Regions from separate parts of the Paraherbaspirillum soli genome, predicted to be linked through region 4. Evidence: predicted binding sites of a transcription regulator. Region 4 holds the regulator's gene; each other region holds the start of a gene.
The links. The regulator sigma-54, encoded in region 4, starts transcription at its own class of promoters, with help from an activator protein. The targets are predictions, from matches to a motif close to TGGCANGNAANCTGCTTT.

Region 1 (4,816 bases), on a different contig from region 4:
CGTGCTGAACAAGGTAACCAAAACTACACAAAAAATTTCCAGAATCCGCTGCTTGTCATGATAACTAGCGTCACCTACCAGTTCAAATAACCTCAACGGTCCAATTACCGCTGCAATCACAACCAATACTGAAATAGATATCCTGGACGAGGCAACCGGATCTGCGCTAACCGCAGGCATAGTTAATGTCCGTTGAGCGCTGAACATATCGCATCCTTAGAAAAGCCAACAAATTCACTTACTTTTGCGCGACAACCTCAGTGGCCCATTTTGAAAATACGGTCAAATTTTCATTGCCTGTGAACTTGGCAGTATGTTGAACCATATCTAGCATTTCAGACGCCCGGTCTGGGAATATTTTTTTCATTCTCAAAAAGGTCGTCTTCGCCTCTGCATCGCGTCCCGCCATCGCTAGGTAAATACTTTGGCGGACAATCACATTATTGTCGATCATGGTATTCAATAAGCGCTGATTGATAGCCATGTCTTCCGGCAAATTTTCGCTATTCAAGATGCGTCCGGTGCTATCGATGTAATCGATATAAGGCTTGAGGAAAAATTGGCTCGGCATTTGCGCCAGTTCCTTCAATTCCGCGACACGCAAAGTACGCGAATAGAAATTAATAGACCTTCTGCCATACATGTCAGTCACGTATATGGCCTCGAAAAATGAATAGAACAATACGCCTATGGCAACGAAGCTGCTTCCCTTGATAATTACGCTGGTTAACATAGCCGGAAATTTCAAGCGAATTACACTCGACTCGAACATACCGGCAAGAACGCCAAGCGGCAAAAGAAAATAAGCATACCAAAGTGGATATTCGACTAGGCTATGCAAGCTCAGGACGATAATCGCCCCAATCACAAATTGCTTTTCCGGCGATGATGGAAATTTGACCAGTCGCAACAGCCACAAGAACACAATGGACAGGACGGCCACAGTGCAAAAAATACCGGTTTCCGTGAGCAACTGCACGACAATGTTATGGACGTGGTTGGCAGGCATGGTCGGCAATACATCCGCCCTCAAAAACTCATACGAAGCTAAGCGTCCCCAACCAATGCCAAACCACGGCGCCTCGGTAAATAGCGACCAGCCTATCTGTAATAACTTGAAACGTTCGTCCCAACCACTATTCAAACGTTGCGATGCAGTGAAAAACTCCGCTCCCAAATAATGAAATACGACTTGCAGCAGATAATTCAGCAGCAGATAAATTAACGGCATGCCGCAAACCCACACAAATCGGCGGGGCGATGCGCTCTCAGCGTTGGCAGTCATCGGAAAACGCCAGAACAACGCGCTCAGGCAAACTACATATATAAAGCCGCTTCGTTGTCCGGTCAGGATAAGTCCGGCAAACAAAAAGAATGAGAATGGCAAATAGGATCTTAGGCGAACCGTGCCGCGAGATAACAGATACTGGGCAGAGGCCCAACCGATCGCCAGATAAGTAGCGACATGATTGGTCTGTCCAATATTGCCATATGGGTTAAGGCCTCCCAGTCTCGGAATCATAAACGGCATGGCGGAAAAATCAGGCCACAGCAATTGCACAAACTGCACCGCCACGGTATATGCGGCGCCAAAAACAAAAAAACTTGCAAGCAATAACAAACTGCGTTCAATCAGGCCATGTTGGCGCAACCAAAATCCTAGTTGGATCGCACCACACAAACTGACGAAATAACACATCGGCAAGAGCACTTGCTGCACGTATTCAGGTGGGCGAATAACAAATTGAATTGCCGTGAACGTAAGCAACAAAAGTCCAACGAGGGAAATCTTTGGGATTGCCGACTGGCGTATGCCTTTGCCATGAAAGCAAGCAATAAGCAGGGCTATCCACAGTACTAGGAATGCCTGCCATTCTGCGAATAGTGAGGAAATCGGCGCACTATGAAACGGTTGAACAAACGGCATCAGACACAGCAGTCCAAGTAAAATCAATATCCAATTGCTGGTGTCAATCTGTTTCAATTTTTCAGCTCCGTGCTCTCTTACAATCAGCTTCCGTATTCATGGAAGTGATTCATGTGTCATTTCTGGAATCCGACCTATTCCCGGCATCAAGCAATGTAGTTCGCGTGGCGGCTACAAAGAATAGCGGAGAATATCCATATCTCCGGTGCATTGGAGGTTAAAACTGTAGTAAAAAAAAGCCCCTCTCGAGGAGGGGCTTCATCATGAAGGGCGCAGCAAATAGCACACCAATCATATACAAGCTGACAGCACTTATTAGGTACCGCTCAGTTTGGTTGTGATGTAGTTCATAGCAGCTGGGTTAGTGATACCCGTGCCCACAGACGCTTTCCAGATGATGACAGTATCGCCAACGACCGGAGCTGCATCGAATTTAATCGTACCGCCCGAGTTGACATTGGTACCGAGGGAAGTGTTCAAAGTAGCGGTAATTTGACCGGTAGGGTTGTTAGCAGCGCTAGTGATCGTATAAGTGGCTTCCTTGGTAGGCTTGATATTAATTCCAGCGCTAGTCAGTGCAGTTGCATCTGGGAACGAACCATTTGTCTGGAAGAACTCACCCATAGCCAGTTCGATAGGTCCAACGCCAGCTGCCACGTTCGACAGTTTAGCGCGCATTGTGTAGTCCTGGTACTGAGGAATCGCCACAGCAGCCAAAATACCGATAATCGCAACAACGATCATCAATTCGATCAGGGTAAAACCGCGTTGTGCGCGTTGGATCATTTTCATCGATTTCATTTAAATCTCCAGTTAAGAAAAAAGGGGGGTCACTACACATGAGATAGAGCAATGTCTGTGCCAGCAGGAAATATGTTGCAATTCACGAAAAGCCGGGGGAACTAGTGAGGAAAATTGGCAGTATTTTTGTACTGGACTGACAGATCTCGTCACTTGGCAACTATTTACCGGTAGCACTATTGACCAAACATGTGCCAGATGCGGCTTTTGCTTGTGTGAACGGCCTTCACACCTAAGAGGAACAGCTAATTTTTCAGGGTGAAAAAGATCGTTATCGATACGGCCTCAACCAACTATTACGCAGCTTTCCAAGAAAACCGCATCAAAGTCCCGGCGATATCAATCACATCGTCATCCTTCAACTGCCGCGCGCCGGTGCTCACCGGTATGTCGTTGACCCGAGTGTGGGTTTTTCCCTCGACATGGGTCAGTTCATAGCCTTGCGGACGGCGGGTGACGATAGCGACCTGGATGCCGGGGCGGCCGATGGTGGTCAGGACTTTGGTCAGCATCATTTCCTTGCCGGCGCTGGGACCGTCGAGCATGGTGATGATGGCGTCGGGGCGCGGCGCCGGGAATATCTTGGGCCGGCTGTCCTTGATCTCTTGATCCGACTCCACGACATACAGCAACTTGTAGCGCGCCATCTGGATCACGTCGTTGTGCTGCAAAAAATGCTTGGTCACCGGGTGGCCGTTGATCTGGGTGCCGTTGGTGCTGTTCAGGTCTTCCAAGAACGAGTCGTTGTAGATGGTGATGATGACAGCGTGCTCGCCGCTGATGGCGAGGTTGTCGATCACCAGGTCGTTATGGGCACGACGACCAATGGTAGTGCGCTCTTTGGTGAGCGTCATTTCTTGTAAAACTGTACCGCCTTTGGTCAGGATGATCTTCGCCATGCCATTCTCTCTCGGGAAACGCTTTTTATCTTTAAAAATAAGCTAAAACAATCTAGGCACACCTGATGACACGGAACGGTCCGGCATTTTAATTTCTTCCGTGCGCTTTTGATTGTTGAAACAAGCTGTAGTGTAGTGCTGTCTTGCAACAATCGAGGCTGAAAAATCCTCGATCGGCAACCCGGCAATTACTCTGTTTTCTCCGGTATTTTTATCAAAATCACCGACACATTATCCTGCCCGCCACAGGCATTGGCGGCCTGGACCAGCATATTGCATGCTTTCTTGATGTCGCCTTGCGCATCGCTGATGAGGCGAGCGATATCGCTTGCCGGCATCCGGTCCGACAAGCCGTCGGAGCAAAGCAAATAAAGGTCGCCGGGCTGTATCGAATGCTGATTGACATCCACCACCAGCTGGAAATCGACGCCGACTGCGCGCGTGACGACGTTGCGGTTGTAAGCAAACTGGGCATCTTCAGCCCGGATCAACCCGGCTTCGATCTGCTCTTGCAGCAAGGAATGGTCTCGCGTCAATTGTTCGAGTTGACCGTCGCGGAAGCGATATGCGCGAGAATCGCCGACGTGCGCGATGTCAACGCAATCGTCTCGGAACAAGGCCACCACCACAGTGGTCCCCATGCCGCGATATTCCGGCTCACGGCGGGCGGCATTGATGATGGCGTTATTGGCTTGGCGGACTGACTCCATCAGCCATTGGCGGATCGGCGGTTCGCCTTCGGGCTGGTCTTGCCGATGATATTCCTGAAGCTGGCTTTCCAGTTCTTCCTGGATCGCGACGGTAGCGATGCTGCTGGCAATTTCGCCGGCGTTATAACCACCCATGCCGTCGGCCAACACGGCCAAATGCAGCGACTCATTGACCAATACGGCGTCTTCGTTCTGCGTCCGTACCATGCCAATATCCGTTTTCGCGGCAAATTCTGGCGAGTTATGTTGAAACATGAAAGTTAAGCGGTGAAAAGATTTCTAAGCGGTCAAGTTGCCGGATCTCACTATTTTCGTTGGTTCTTTCGATGACAGCAAGATAAAACTGATGGCTGGCATCGTCAATCCGACAGGAAGCATAGCAAGCACGTTTAATCGGGATATTGTATTGACCCGCCAACAAAAAAAGGGAGCCGAAGCTCCCTTTTTAACTAAACAAAACTACCGATTACAACATCGCC
Region 2 (4,816 bases), on a different contig from region 4:
CAAAAACCGGTAGCCCGAAGGCTCCCCACCATTGCCGCCCATAAGGACGAGCAAAAGTGAACGCACAACCGCAAAGCGCGGTTGTGCGCGGTATTGTTCTCAGGCTTCCTAGACCTCATCCCGTGCCTGTTTAGCAGGGACGGAGCGACTATAGACGCAATATGACGCCATGGCAATTATTGGCGGGCACCTCGAAAAACCTACTGCGCGGCCCAATCTCTGGCCTGTGATGCTCGCTACAGTTTTTCGAGGTGCCCTAGCGTCCTGCCATATTTGAATGCATCGCATCGAATTCAAAAGCAAGACCCGGAGTGCGCTAAGCTGCCGCCATGGATAAAGTGAACTCCATAAGATAGCTTGATGAAAGGAGTTCTTATGAACGCATCAACTGACATTGCGCAGCGCGCGGCGGCAACGGCCAACGATCCGCGTTGGGCCTTGATGCTGGCGCACGATAAAGGGTCGGACGGCAAGTTTTATTACTCGGTCAAAACCACCGGGGTGTATTGCCGGCCGTCGTGCGCGGCGCGGCCGCCGCGGCCGGAAAACGTCTGTTTTTACGCCAGCCGCGAGGAGGCCGAGCGGGCCGGATTTCGCCCCTGCAAGCGGTGCAAGCCGGATCAGCAGGCGTTATCCGAGCAGCACGCGCAAAAGGTGACCGAGGCATGCCGGCTGATCGAGAGCGCGCAGGAGGCGCTGAGTTTGCAGCAGCTGGCCGATCACGCGGGCTTGAGCACTTATCATTTCCACCGGATTTTCAAGGCCGTTACCGGGCTGACGCCGAAGGCCTACGCGGTCGCGCAGCGCGCCAAACGGATGCGCAGCGAGCTTGACCGCAGCGCTTCGGTGACGGAGGCGATTTATGAAGCCGGGTATAACTCCAACGGCCGCTTTTATGAAAAATCGAATGCGGTGCTGGGCATGACGCCGAGCAATTATCGGGCCGGTGGCAAGAACGCCGAGATCCGCTTTGCGATTGGTCAATGCTCGCTGGGCGCGATCCTGGTGGCGCAAAGCGAGCGCGGGGTGTGCGCGATCCTGATGGGGGACGATCCGGCTGCGCTGGCCTGCGATTTACAGGATCGGTTTCCACGCGCCAATCTGATCGGCGCCGATGAAGGCTTCGAACAACTGATAGCGAAGGTGGTCGGTTTTGTCGAAGCGCCGGCGATCGGGCTGGATCTGCCGTTGGATGTCAGGGGCACAGCATTTCAGCAGCGGGTGTGGCAGGCGTTGCAGCAAATCCCGGTCGGCGCCACCGCCAGCTATACCGAGATCGCCAAACGCATCGGTGCGCCGGCAGCGGTGCGGGCAGTGGCACAAGCCTGCGCCGCCAATGCGCTGGCGGTGGCGATTCCTTGTCATCGCGTGGTGCGCAATGACGGCGGCTTGTCGGGCTACCGCTGGGGCGTCGAGCGCAAGCGATTGTTGCTGGAACGGGAGTCGCAGGCATGAACGCACGCGTGGAAACGGCGTTGCCGGTCGGCGTGGCGCACCGAGTCGATGGCGTCGATTGGCAGCGTGTTGCCGTGGATCTGGATGCGCAAGGCAGCGCCGTCATCCCGCATTTGCTGACGCCGGACGAATGCGCGGCGCTGGTGTGCTTGTATGCGGAGGAGCAGTTTTTTCGTAGCCGGGTGGTGATGGCACGGCATGGTTTCGGACGCGGCGAGTATCAATATTTCCGCTATCCGTTGCCGACGCTGGTGGCCGAGTTGCGCCGTTCGCTGTATCCGCATCTGGCGCCGATTGCGAATCGCTGGAACCAGGCGATGGAGCTGGACGTTCGGTATCCTGAGCAGCACGCAGATTTCCTTGCGCGTTGCCATGCGGCCGGTCAGTTGCGGCCGACGCCGTTGCTGTTGCAGTACGGCACTGACGACTACAACTGCCTGCATCAGGATCTATACGGCGAGCACGTTTTTCCGCTGCAGGCGGCGATCCTGCTGTCGCAGCCGGGACGCGATTTTAGCGGCGGCGAATTCGTGCTGACCGAACAGCGGCCGCGCATGCAGTCGCGGCCGGAGGTGGTGCCGCTGCAGCAAGGCGATACGGTGGTATTTGCAGTCCATCAGCGGCCGGTACAGGGATCGCGCGGCGTGTATCGGGTCAATCTGCGGCACGGCGTGAGCCGGATCCGCTCCGGACATCGCCATACACTAGGCATCATTTTTCATGACGCGATTTAAGGACACAAAGTGACGCTGGATATGTTCGACGACCTGGAGCATGGCGGCCTGCGGCAACAAGCGCTGGCGCCGGGCGCGCTGTTGCTGCGCGGCTTTGCCGTCGCCGACGATAAAGCGCTGCTCGATGCTTTGCGGGACGTGATTGCCGTCGCCCCGTTCCGCCACCTGGTGACGCCGGGCGGCTTTGTCATGTCTGTTGCGATGAGCAATTGCGGCGCGTTGGGCTGGGTCAGCGATCGCAGCGGCTACCGCTACGACGCGATCGATCCGAACAGCGGCCGGCACTGGCCGACTATGCCGGCGGCATTTCTGCGCTTGGCACAGGATGCGGCGCGCGAGGCTGGCTTCAACCGCTTTGTGCCTGACGCCTGCTTGATCAACCGCTATGAGCCGGGGACCAGGCTATCGCTGCATCAGGACCGTGATGAGCGCGATTTCGAGCAGCCCATCGTTTCGGTATCGCTGGGCCTTCCGGCGGTTTTTTTGTTTGGCGGCTTGCGCCGGACCGACAAACCCAGCCGGGTGCCGTTGACGCATGGCGATGTGGTGGCGTGGGGCGGGCCGTCCCGGCTCCGGTTTCACGGCGTGCTGCCGATCCAGGAAGGGCATCATCCGTTGCTGGGAGCGTGCCGCATCAACCTGACGTTTCGCCAGGCGGCTTGAAAATTATCCAACAAAATCAAGTAGTTGCAGGTTGGCATGCACCGCCTGGCACATCGTTCTCGTCCAAAATTTCATGTAGGCCCCTGGAGGATCAGCATGCAGTTTGCATTGCATGCTGATCCTCCTTTTTTTGCGTTTTTGTCACCTATACTGGATAGGGATGTTTTCAATACATCCGGTACAACAGACCCTAACAAAATCTCTACAGAGGTGTCGATATGAAACGCAATCCGAGGTACTGCACGGCACGCATCGCGCATGGTTTGACGGTGATCGAAACATTGATCGTGGTGGCGCTTATCGGTGTGTTGGCGGCGGTTGCCATCCCGCAGTATCAGAATTATGTGTCGCGTACCAAGTGGCAAGAAAATATCGTGGCGCTGGAGCCGATCAAGCTCGCCATCGTGATGTGCGCAAAGAATAATGCGGGCAATCTCGCCATGTGCGACAGCGGCGCCAAGCTTGGCATCGCCACCATGCCGGCGCTGAAGTACGGGACCGTCGACATTGCGCCGACGACGGCGGCGATCAATGTGACGGGCAGCAAGGAAGTGGGCTCCCTTACCTTGATCGTCACGCCCAAGACCAATGCCAACAGCATCACTTGGGTGATATCGGGGACGTGCGAGCAGGTTAAATGCGGGATTAGTCCGAGCTAAGTACAACCTTGATATTGCGTCGGACCAGCCGCAGTTTTCATGTTTGAGGAGCGATATGGAGTTCAAGGATTACTACCGGCGGCTTGGCGTGACGCGCGATGCAACGGCGGACGAGATCAAACGGGCCTATCGCAGACTTGCACATAAATACCATCCCGACATCAGCCGGGAACCGGACGGCGAAGAGCATTTCAAGAAAGTTTCCGAGGCCTACGAAGTGCTGCACGACCCGCACAAACGCGCCGACTACGACCGGCAGAGCGCACGGCAGCACGCGCAATATGGATCCCGCGCACGGCCGAATTGGAACAATGCGCCATACGGCAGCCATCGGCACACTAGCGCCGAAGACGATTTCGGCGCCTGGGCCAGTCATCGGCCTGCTGGACGCCGGCATCACGCCGCCGGCCGCGACTGCCAGGTCGAAGTGTCGATCCCGCTGGAAACCGCGATCCACGGCGGCACGCCGAGTTTCAAACTGCACCTTCCGGCGCGCGACGCCAACGGCAATAGCATCACCCGCGATCGGCTGGTGGAAGCGCGCATTGCGCCGGGCATCAGGGACGGCCAGCGAATCCGGCTGGCGGGCCAAGGCGAGCCGGGCTTGGGCTCCGGCCCGGCCGGCGACCTCTATCTGCTGATTCGCTTCGCGCCGCATCCGTTTTATCGCGTGGCCGGCGCCGACCTTTATTTGACGCTGCCGCTGACACCGTGGGAGGCGGCGCTGGGCGCTGCGGTGCAAGCGCCGACGCCGCACGGCACGGTCGAGATCCAGATACCGAGCGGTAGCCGGGCCGGTAAAAAATTGCGCTTCCAAGGCCGCGGATTGCCGGGTCATCCGCCGGGCGATTTGTACATGGAGCTGGAGATAGTTTTGCCGACCGCGCACAGCCATCGCGCCCAGGAAATTTATCGGCAGATGCAGCACGAGCTCGACTTCAATCCGCGCCGGCATCTAGGCGTGTGATGATGAAAGAAAAGCCTTGCTTTGCGTAGGGCGGATGAGCGCAGCGTTATCCGCCGTTGGATGTGCCACAGACATTTGACGCATCCAGAACGGCGGAAGGCGCTGCGCTTTTCCGCCCTACGTTACTGGCCCTTGCCGCGTCCGCATATCGTCATTTGAAATCATTATTTCCCATCTGGAAAACATGCTCGGATACTTGATCCCAGCACTGTTCGTAACCAACCCCTTCCCGTCTTAACGCTCCCAGCATTCCCCGGAAAGCAGGCGTTTTATCGTCCGGAATTTTTAAAGAAATAACGCATGTTGAAAACAAAAACACTCGCCGCCGCCATCGGCTC
Region 3 (4,816 bases), on a different contig from region 4:
AATTCATTTGCATCCACGATCCCCAATCCGTCACCTATGCCGCTGCCCATCACTCGCAGTAGCGGGCAGCCGAGTTCGACTAGCGTTTCGGCTGATTCGTAGTCGTTGTGGAGCAGCGGCATGATGATCAATTCCGGAAGATCCTTCCTGAGTTGTTTTACCGCCTTGATCAATTCCGCATTGTTTGATGTGCGCAGGTCATTATTCAGAACCTCGAGCTTGACGACCCGTTCGCCGGTTAAAGCGTAGGCGAGCTTGGTCTTGTCAATTGCCGCTTGCGCGCTTGTCTGGTGGTTGATGTTGAGCATGATGACCATCTCATCCATGCTGATTTTTTCGGCCAACTGATCAAATTGCACGCCGCCAAATCCAATGTTGAGACCGCTCCGTCCGGAGGCCTGGTCCAGCAAGTGGGTATTAATCGGGAGCACATTGGTTTTTGATGCGGACAGCATATTAAGAACCGTATCGAGATCCACCTTATGCATGTAGTTTCCAAAACAATGCCAGATTCGCGTCATGCGGAGACCTGCGACATCGAAAACCGGGTTGATGGTATTGCTCGGCATTTCTATTTCCTTATTTTTTAAATTGATGTTTTCCACTAGCTTTGTGTTTCAAGTTGCCAACGGTTGATTTGCCGCAATGTTATCAGGTAGCGCCGCAGCTATATGGATAACGGCATTTGTTCTTCGGGTAAGCAGAATACGAGAAAAATCCCACCTGTCAATTCAGACTGGTTTCTGCGTGGAAATAACGACTTAGAATCGTCGGCATTGCTCCTCATCCTCGCTATTCATCGTCCGACTGCGTCTCTGCAGCGGTAGCGGCGTTGCTGACGAACGTGCGGGCCGTCATGCCGATATCCGTGCCTTTGCGGCTCTGATGCGTATGAGGTCGAGGCATGGTCTTTTTAGTTGGGTAACTTAATCTAAACAGGAGGGGACAAATGCCGAATCACCTTGGGCAGGCACCGACACGCTGGGCGCGCGACTATGTTTTCGATATCTTGAGCGAACTGGGTATCCACCATATTTTCGGCGTACCGGGCACCAATGAAATCCCGATTATCGACGGCACCTCTTATCCGGAAAACAAGGTGGAGTACATCGAGTGCCTGCATGAAAACATCGCACTCGGCGCGGCCATGGGCTCGGCCCGCATGACCGGTTTGCCCGGGGTGTTGGTGGTGCACGTCACGCCGGGTATTGCGCATAGCATCGGCAATTTATTCAACGCGGCGCGCTCGCAGGTGCCGCTGGTGATTTTATGCTGCCAACAGCAAAATGAACTGGTCACCCAGGAACCACTGCTGGCATCCAATCTGGTTGATTTAGCCAGGCAATACACCAAATGGGCGCATGAAGTACGTGCCGCCGAAGAGCTGCCGCTGGTACTGCAACGAGCCTTTAAAGAAGCGATGGCGGCACCGAACGGCCCCGTTTTCGTATCGATTCCGTGGGAATTCACGATGCGCGAAATTGGCCCCGACGACAAGATCAAGGGCGTAACGCGTATCTCGCCGCATTTCACCGGCGCGCCGGAATCGATTACCCAGGTCGCCACGGCGCTCAGGGAAGCAAAAAATCCCATCATCATCGCCGGCGATGCGGTCGGTTATGCCAATGCCTGGACGGAATTGCAGCACATGGCGCAATTGATCGGCGCGCCTGTGTTGTTGCAAACCTTTAGCAGCGTGGCGAACTTCCCGAATGACGATTGCCATTGGCAGGGCGAATTGCCTGGCACCCAGGCGGGTGTGCAAGGTGTGTTCAAGGATCATGACGTGGCATTTCTGTGCGGCTTTAGCAACCAGGCGCAGATCACGATTTTTAAATATTCGGATGGCGCGTTAATTCCGCCAGCGGTCAGGCAGGTTTATCTCAGCAATAACATTTGGGATATAGGCAAGAATTATTATGGCGAAGCGGCGGTATTCGGCGACATTAAAGCGACGCTGCCGCTGATTAATGCGGAGCTGGGCGCGACGCCGTCTGCCGCAGCTGCTGCGCGCAACGGGCATTTGGCCGCGCTCGCGGCGAAGCGGCAGCAGCAGTGGAATATGTACTTTGTCGAAGCGCTGGCGGAGCCGAATATTCTGGCGGTAGTGATTGCACAGGCTTTGCGTGAAGAGATCAACAAACGCGATCTGAACAAGAAATTTGTGTACGTGCATGAAGCGGTTTCCGACCCCGCACCGTTCCAGTATTTGCTGCCGTTCGGTACCGCAGGCGCAGCACCGATCAGTTACTACTGCGTCGGCGGAGGTTCGCTGGGTTGGTCGATGCCGGCGACGCTCGGGATTAAATTAAGCCAGCAAGGATGGCAACAGATCGATGCCGAATTTGTGGTGGCGGCAACGGGCGACGGTTCTTCGCTGTTTTATCCGCAAACCTGGTGGACCGCAGCGCATCGAAAACTGGCGGTGTTGTACATCATTACCAATAATCACGAATACCATACTCTGCAAAACGGGCTGAAACAGTTGGTCGCGGCGTATGGCGATGCGCCCGGCTATGAATGGCATCCGAAAGACAACAATACCGATCCCTCTTATTTACGCATCGAAAGCCCGGTAATGGATTTTGTTGCGATTGCAAATGCGCTGGGCGGACTTGCCGGCGAAGTGGTGCGCACCCCGGAAGACGTCAAAGCCGCCGTGCGGCGCGGCATGGACCATGTTTTGCATCAGCGGCAAGCTTATATTCTGGATATGCGCACGGCCCAGAATCCGCCGCCGCCGCCCAGCACGGATGACGCCACCGGCAGCACAAGAGCGCTGGTACAGCCTGCCTTGAATGTGTTCCACCAGCAAAGCCAGCTACTGAGTAACGCAGGGCCTGACGACAATCAGAATGCGCCGGTGATTTTCTAGGCCGTGTCAGGTGTAAGCGCAGCACTCGGGCTACTGGCGGGCATTGGCATGCTATCCGCCAGTCTCCTGGGATTCGTTTGTCCATTTACTTATAAAAAAAGGGATATGCATCATGGCAGATGAAAAAATTGATATCGCCATCGTCGGCGGCGGCGTTTCTGGCGTGTATAGCGCATGGCGGCTGCAACAAGCCAATCCAAAACAAAAAATAGTGGTGTTTGAAGCAAGCGACCATATTGGCGGCCGCTTGCTGTCGGTCACGCCGCCCGGCATTCCCGATATGGTGGCGGAACTGGGCGGCATGCGGATTCTGCCCGAGGTGCAGCCGTTGATCGGCACCTTGCTTAAGGTGCTGAATAAGGCGCTGCCGGAGAACGAACAAATTACGACTTATCCGTTCCCGGTCGACCAACCGCAAAACATCGCCTATTTGCGTGGCACGTATTTGCGCCTGTCCGACTTCACCAGCAATCCGGATAAAGTGCCGTACCGGCTTGGCTTCCCGAATCACGGGCAAACCGCCGGTTCCATCATGATCAATGCGATCGAGCAGATTGTGCCGGGCATTACCAATAAAAAGTTAAGCGAAGAGCAGCGCCGCGAAATGGCGCAGCAAGCCAGTTTCGCCGGCAAGCCCTTGTATCAGCAGGGGTTCTGGAATGTATTGATGCGGGTCATTAACGGCGAATCGTATCAATATTCAATGGATGCGGGCGGTTACGACTCGACCTTGAGCAATTGGAACGCCGCCGACGCCATTCCCTGGTATTTGTCCGACTTTGGGGCCGATTCTGTGTACGAGGGCTTCACCAAGGGTTTCCAGCAGGTGCCGCAGGTTCTGGCTAAATTCTTCACTGATGCGGGCGGTGAAGTTCGGATAAACAGCAGCGTATCGGCGCTTCAAAGTGTGGACGGCGCAGTTGAATTTCAGGTCAACGGCAGGTCGGTCCGCGCCAATTCCCTGATCCTGGCGATGCCGCGCCGCTCGCTGGATTTGCTGGCCGACAGCAGCCCGATTCTGCAAGAAATCAACGGCTTGATTGCTTCGGTCACTCCGCGTCCCTTGTTTAAGTTATTTACCACCTATACCAGTCCATGGTGGCGCGCTGCCGGATACACCGAACCTGACGGTACCGTGGTGCCGGTACAAGCCGGGCGCAGCGTGACCGACATACCGGTACGGCAAACCTACTATTGGCCGAAAAGCAATGGCGCACCGGTTAAAACCGGACCCGCCATGCTACTGGCCAGTTATGACGACGGCGACAATACCGGATTCTGGGACGGCTTGCGGCCGCAGCGGCATAAATACAAATCCAAGGGGCAGCAGGTCGCCAAAGTGGACGAACCGTTTGTCGCCGAAAACCGGAAACACAATCCGGAACTGACCTGGGACCAATATCAGGCGCCATACCGCATGGTGACCGAAGTGGCGCGCCAGCTTGGAACCATGCATGGCTTGAGCTACACACCAAAAGTACAGGACGCCTGCTTCCGCGATTGGGGCGACGACCCGTTCGGCGGCGGCTGGAACAGCTGGAACATCGGCGTAAAAAGCTGGGAAGTGAAACAGAAAATCATCCAGCCGTTCAGTCAGCAACACTTGTATATTTGCGGCGAAGCCTATTCCGATGCGCAGGGTTGGGTGGAGGGAGCGCTGCAAACTGCGGATATGATGCTGGCGAAATTTGGGCTGGAGAGATTAAAGAAACCGTAATTCAGTCTGGAATGAAACAAAGCCCGGCAAATGCCGGGCTTTTCATATTGCGTATCGAGTGTCCACTAGTGATCACTTGGGCAGCGGCGGTATCGGGATCGCACCCGGGAAGACGTAGGCTTGCAGCATGGCGATCACGCCGATCATGGCGGCGCCGGCGATCGAGTACCAGAACACCTTGCGGAAAATCGGTCCGAGCGCATGCGCGCGCTCGTGCGGATCGT
Region 4 (4,816 bases):
AAGTATGAAAATTCTCCGGCTATCCACACTGGCGTTGATGCTGGCCGTATCGGCATCTGCAGTATTCGCTTTTTCGCTCAGCGATCTGAGCAATCAGGATGCGAGTAGCGGTCTGAAAGCGGCGCTACAAAAAGGGGCTGATAGCGCGGTATCCAAATTGGGTGTCGAAAACGGCTTCCTGAATAACGACAAAGTGAAAATCGGTTTGCCGAGAATACTCGAACAAGCGATGCCCATATTACGAATGACAGGTAAAGGGCAGCAATTGGATGAGCTGGTGGTGTCGATGAATCATGCTGCCGAGTCTGCCGTGCCATTAGCCAAACCGCTGCTGCTGAACGCAGTGAAGTCAATGTCGATAAGCGACGCGAAAAATATTCTGACCGGCGGCGATACTTCCGTGACCAATTTTTTCAAGCAAAAGACGTCAAGCCAGTTGGGTGAAAAGTTTTTGCCAATGGTGAAGAAGATTACCGATCGTAACGGTCTGTCGGCGCAATATAACGCTACCATGGAGCAAGTCAGCAAAACCGGCCTGGTTCCAGTGCAGCAAGCGACTGTCGAAGGCTATGTCACGCAACGTGCGCTGGACGGCTTGTACACCATGATTGGTGAAGAAGAGAAAGCAATTCGCAACGATCCGATCGGTGCGGGAAGTGCGATTATCAGCAAAGTGTTTGGCGTACTTAAATAAATTGCTGAATGATAGTTTGAGACGCTGATCAGCGAGCATCAAGGCCGAGGTGGCCCGGGTTCCAAAATAACAAAGGGCGCATTGACTGCGCCCTTGTTCATTTATAGGCTAGAACCGGTTCCAGTTCATATGCCTATAGGTTCATTTGACGGCCGGATCAGGTCACGGCGGCGGGAATCTCTTCCGGGAAATGCTTGATTGCATCGTGTTGGTGATCCTGGATCTTGTCCTTGTATTTCTTCACCTGGCGATCGAGCTTGTCGATCAGCCCATCGATGGCAGCATAAAGATCTTGGGCAATATGTTCTGCATGCAGGTCTTTTCCTTTTACGCGCAGATTGATTTCCGCTTTTTGGCGCTTTTCTTTTTCAGTGATTTTGTCGACGGTCAGAATGACGCTGATATCGATGACATGGTCGAAGTGGCGTTTGATGCGCTCCATTTTGCTTTGTACATATTCGCGAATGGCAGGGGTTAATTCGAGGTGATGCCCACTGATTGTGAAGTTCATACAGCGCTCCTATCAAGGATGTTGCTGGAGGTCCGGATCCGATATGAGCTTAATCTTTAGCTGACCAATCTTTTGGGGGAGATCAATCTTATAAGATGCGCTCTGTCCGAACGCAGCAACGGGGTCCAACAGTCAAACAAAAAGAGAACTACAAGGCCTTGCGTAAATTTACTGGCGGGATTTTTAACGCTTCGCGATATTTTGCGACGGTCCGGCGAGCTACCACCATCCCTTGTTCCGCGAGCATTTCGGCAATCTTGCTATCAGAGAAAGGATTTTTTGAATCTTCAGCTCCTATCAATTGCTTAATGAGCGCCCGTATCGCTGTTGAGGAGGCCTCTCCACCTGCCTCAGTAGCGACGTGGCTACCGAAGAAATACTTGAGTTCGAACATCCCGTGGGGTGTCAGCATGTATTTCTGAGTGGTTACACGAGAAATAGTACTCTCGTGTAAACCTAGTGTATCAGCTATTTCACGCAACACAAGCGGCCTCATGGCGACCGCGCCATGTGAAAAGAAATTCCGCTGGCGTTCTACGATGGCCTGCGCGACCCGCAAGATCGTGTCGAAACGCTGCCGCATATTCTTGATCAGCCACTTGGCTTCCTGCAGCTGCGAAGTCAGCGATCCTTCGCCTTTGCTTTGTTTCAGGATATTGGCGTACAGCGCGTTGACGCGCAGTCTTGGCATCACGTCATTATTCAACATCACTTGCCAGCCGCCTTTTGTGCGCCTGACAATCACATCCGGCACCACATAATCAGAAGCGTTGGCTGCAAACGGAGCACCTGGATGCGGATTGCATTGTTTGATGACCGCCTGCGCCTCGCGCAAATCCTCGTCGTCGCAGTCGAGCGCTTTCTTGATTTTATTGAAGTCGCGCTGGGCGAAAAGCGTCAGATGTTCTTGCACAATGATCAGCGCCAGGCGCCGGGTTACAAGCGGCACTTTGGCAAAACGTCTGATTTGCAGCGTCAGGCATTCTGCGGCGCTGCGGGCGCCTACCCCGGCCGGATCGAAGCTTTGGACCATCTTCAATGCCATCGATAGCTCTTCGATTTCAATCCCTAGCTCGGACGGCAAGCGCGCATGGATTTCTTCCAGCGGTTCTTCCAGATAGCCGTTATCGTCAAGCGCATCGATGATCAGTTCGACCAGCGCGCGGTCTCGCAGGTCATGCAGCGTTTCCCGCATTTGCTGCTGCAAGTGTTCTCGCAGTGTTGTTTCCTGCGCCTCCAGTTGAGGCCGCGAGTCTTCGTCGTCCGGTGTTTTTGAGCTGTGCGCGACGTCGTCAAAACTCCACTCGGTGTCGCCATTTTCCGCCGCCGCCGGCGCATCGACGGGAGCCTCGCTTTCGCTCGGCGAGCTGCTTACTTCGCTGTCGCCGGTCGGCGCATCCATGGTCGATTGGGTGCCGCTAATGGCGCCATCCGCCAGCAGCCGCACCGAGTTGTCGAGCGGGTCGTCGAGGCGCTCCAGCAACGGATTGTCCGACAGGATTTGTTCCAGCTCCTGATGCAGTTCGAGCGTCGACAGTTGCAGCAGTCTGATCGACTGTTGCAACTGAGGCGTCAGCGCCAGATGCTGGGAGGTGCGGAGTTGGAGAGATTGTTTCATCTGTGCCGTTACATGCGGAAGTGTTCACCCAAATAAACGCGGCGTACCGACTCGTCGGCGATGATGTCATCCGGACTGCCGCTAGCCAGCACGCTGCCCTGGTTGATGATGTAGGCGCGATCGCAAATGCCCAGTGTTTCGCGCACATTGTGATCGGTGATCAGGACGCCGATGCCGCGCTCTTTCAGGAAGCGCACGATGCGCTGGATTTCGATGACGGCGATCGGGTCGATGCCGGCAAAAGGTTCGTCCAGCAACACGAAGCGCGGATTGGTTGCCAGTGCCCGGGCAATTTCAACTCGCCGTCGTTCACCGCCCGAGAGCGACAGTGCCGGACTCTCGCGCAGTTTTTCAATCTGCAGTTCGTGCAGCAATTTTTGCAACTGGGCCTCGATCTCGTCCTTGCTCAGCGCTTTGCCATTCGGCCGCTGCAATTCAAGCACGGCGCGGATGTTGTCTTCCACCGTCAGCTTGCGAAATACCGATGCCTCTTGCGGCAAATAAGACAGCCCTAGCACGGCCCGGCGATGAATCGGCAGTCGCGAAATGTCGACGCCGTCCAGATCGATCTCGCCGCCGTCCGAAGGGACCAATCCGACGATCATGTAAAACGAAGTGGTTTTGCCGGCGCCGTTAGGACCCAGCAGGCCAACCACTTCACCGCACTTCACTTCGAGCGAGACGTCGTGCACCACCTGGCGCGCACCGTAACTTTTTTGCAGGCCTTTGACGATCAGGGTGCTGGCAGCTGTCATTGGGTCGCCTTGTCGCGTGGCTGGATGATGACCTTGATGCGTCCGGCGCCGGGCTGGCTGGTGCCGTTGACCGTATTGTTGACCGAATAGTATTCGGCCCGGCTGTCATAGGAAATGAATTCGCCGTTGACTTCATCGGTCGGCTTGACGCCTTCAAGACGCCGCATTTGGGCTTTTGAATACAGTTTGACGATTTCTGTCTTGCCATCGTATTCGATCCGTTCGGCGTGGCCGTCGATCCACAAATCGGGACCGCCGTCGCGCTTCTGGCGGAAGGTCGCCAGGCCGCCCGGTTTTGCATACAGGGTCGCAAACTCATAGCCGGATGGGTCGGTGGTCAGCACCACGCGGTCGGCTTTCATCAGCAGCGTGCCGCGTGTCATGACCACGTTGCCGGTAAAGATCTTGACCTGCTTGACGTCGTCGTAAGTCAATTGGTCGGCGTCGACATTGGCAGGCTTTTCGGAGTCCGCCTTTTCCGCATGTGCGACCGGCATTGCCGTTAGCTGCAGTGCGAGTAAGGACAGAAAAAATATTCGTTTCATGTTGAATCCTGGGTGAAGAATAGGGCCGCGTTGCATCTGACGAAGTCCGATCGGTTAATGCGGCGCTGGGTGAAATACGCCTCGCACCTTGCTCGACAACTTCAATTCGCGCGTGGCGTTGTTGAAGTGCATGCCGGTGCCATTCAATATCGATTGCCCCAGCGTGATCTCGACCGGCTTGTCGGTCTGTATCACGTCATCGTCAGGCAGCAGCAACAAGTATTCGGACTTCAGGTGAAAATTGTCAGCCAGCGGTGTGCGCGGGCGATCCGCATTGACGTCGCCGTACAAGTGCACCTTGCTGTTGTTGTCCTCGATCTTGGCGCGCTCGGCGCGCAGATTCATTGGCGGCTTGGTTTTGTCCAGGCTGTGGATCAGCGGCTTTTGAACGTCAAATGAATCGTCTGCCGGATTGTGCGTGAGGAGGTCGCCCGAGATGTTGTAGCGCGCCTGGCCGCTCAATGACATCTGCACATAGTTGAATTTCTCGACGTAATAATCAGGCTCGGTCCGCGTCTGATGCGGCAGCATGTCTTCGGTATCCTTGCGCATCACTTGCACCAGCCAGAAACTGCCGAGCGCCAGCAAGGTAACCAGCACCAGCAGCAGAATGAAGCGAAAGCGATAAGCGGAACGGAGGTTCTTCATGCCGGATTTTTATTCAGCGGATTGGTGCGCAGATAAGTGGCCAGC

Region 1: the regulator sigma-54 is predicted to act here: its motif matches at 2,774-2,791, upstream of ACFPM8_RS11880 (pilin).
Region 2: the regulator sigma-54 is predicted to act here: its motif matches at 2,945-2,962, upstream of ACFPM8_RS06340 (pilin).
Region 3: the regulator sigma-54 is predicted to act here: its motif matches at 2,920-2,937, upstream of ACFPM8_RS08075 (flavin monoamine oxidase family protein).

What each region holds. Positions count from the first base shown of each region.
Region 1 covers NZ_JBHSMT010000021.1:40,197-45,012, forward strand. Annotated here, with positions in the region: gene ACFPM8_RS11870 (O-antigen ligase family protein) at 1-207, opposite strand, end outside; gene ACFPM8_RS11875 (PglL family O-oligosaccharyltransferase) at 239-1,984, opposite strand; gene ACFPM8_RS11880 (pilin) at 2,243-2,728, opposite strand; gene ACFPM8_RS11885 (FHA domain-containing protein) at 3,025-3,627, opposite strand; gene ACFPM8_RS11890 (Stp1/IreP family PP2C-type Ser/Thr phosphatase) at 3,816-4,592, opposite strand; gene sucD (succinate--CoA ligase subunit alpha) at 4,804-4,816, opposite strand, start outside.
Region 2 covers NZ_JBHSMT010000011.1:21,092-25,907, reverse strand. Annotated here, with positions in the region: gene ada (bifunctional DNA-binding transcriptional regulator/O6-methylguanine-DNA methyltransferase Ada) at 376-1,455, shown strand; gene ACFPM8_RS06350 (2OG-Fe(II) oxygenase) at 1,452-2,189, shown strand; gene alkB (DNA oxidative demethylase AlkB) at 2,199-2,852, shown strand; gene ACFPM8_RS06340 (pilin) at 3,071-3,511, shown strand; gene ACFPM8_RS06335 (DnaJ C-terminal domain-containing protein) at 3,567-4,478, shown strand; gene ACFPM8_RS06330 (TonB-dependent receptor) at 4,779-4,816, shown strand, end outside.
Region 3 covers NZ_JBHSMT010000013.1:121,871-126,686, reverse strand. Annotated here, with positions in the region: gene ACFPM8_RS08085 (beta/alpha barrel domain-containing protein) at 1-605, opposite strand, end outside; gene ACFPM8_RS08080 (thiamine pyrophosphate-binding protein) at 950-2,875, shown strand; gene ACFPM8_RS08075 (flavin monoamine oxidase family protein) at 2,988-4,592, shown strand; gene ACFPM8_RS08070 (L-lactate permease) at 4,665-4,816, opposite strand, start outside.
Region 4 covers NZ_JBHSMT010000008.1:157,566-162,381, reverse strand. Annotated here, with positions in the region: gene ACFPM8_RS03325 (DUF4197 domain-containing protein) at 38-694, shown strand; gene hpf (ribosome hibernation-promoting factor, HPF/YfiA family) at 852-1,205, opposite strand; gene ACFPM8_RS03315 (RNA polymerase factor sigma-54) at 1,354-2,823, opposite strand; gene lptB (LPS export ABC transporter ATP-binding protein) at 2,832-3,578, opposite strand; gene lptA (lipopolysaccharide transport periplasmic protein LptA) at 3,575-4,123, opposite strand; gene lptC (LPS export ABC transporter periplasmic protein LptC) at 4,178-4,771, opposite strand; gene ACFPM8_RS03295 (KdsC family phosphatase) at 4,768-4,816, opposite strand, start outside.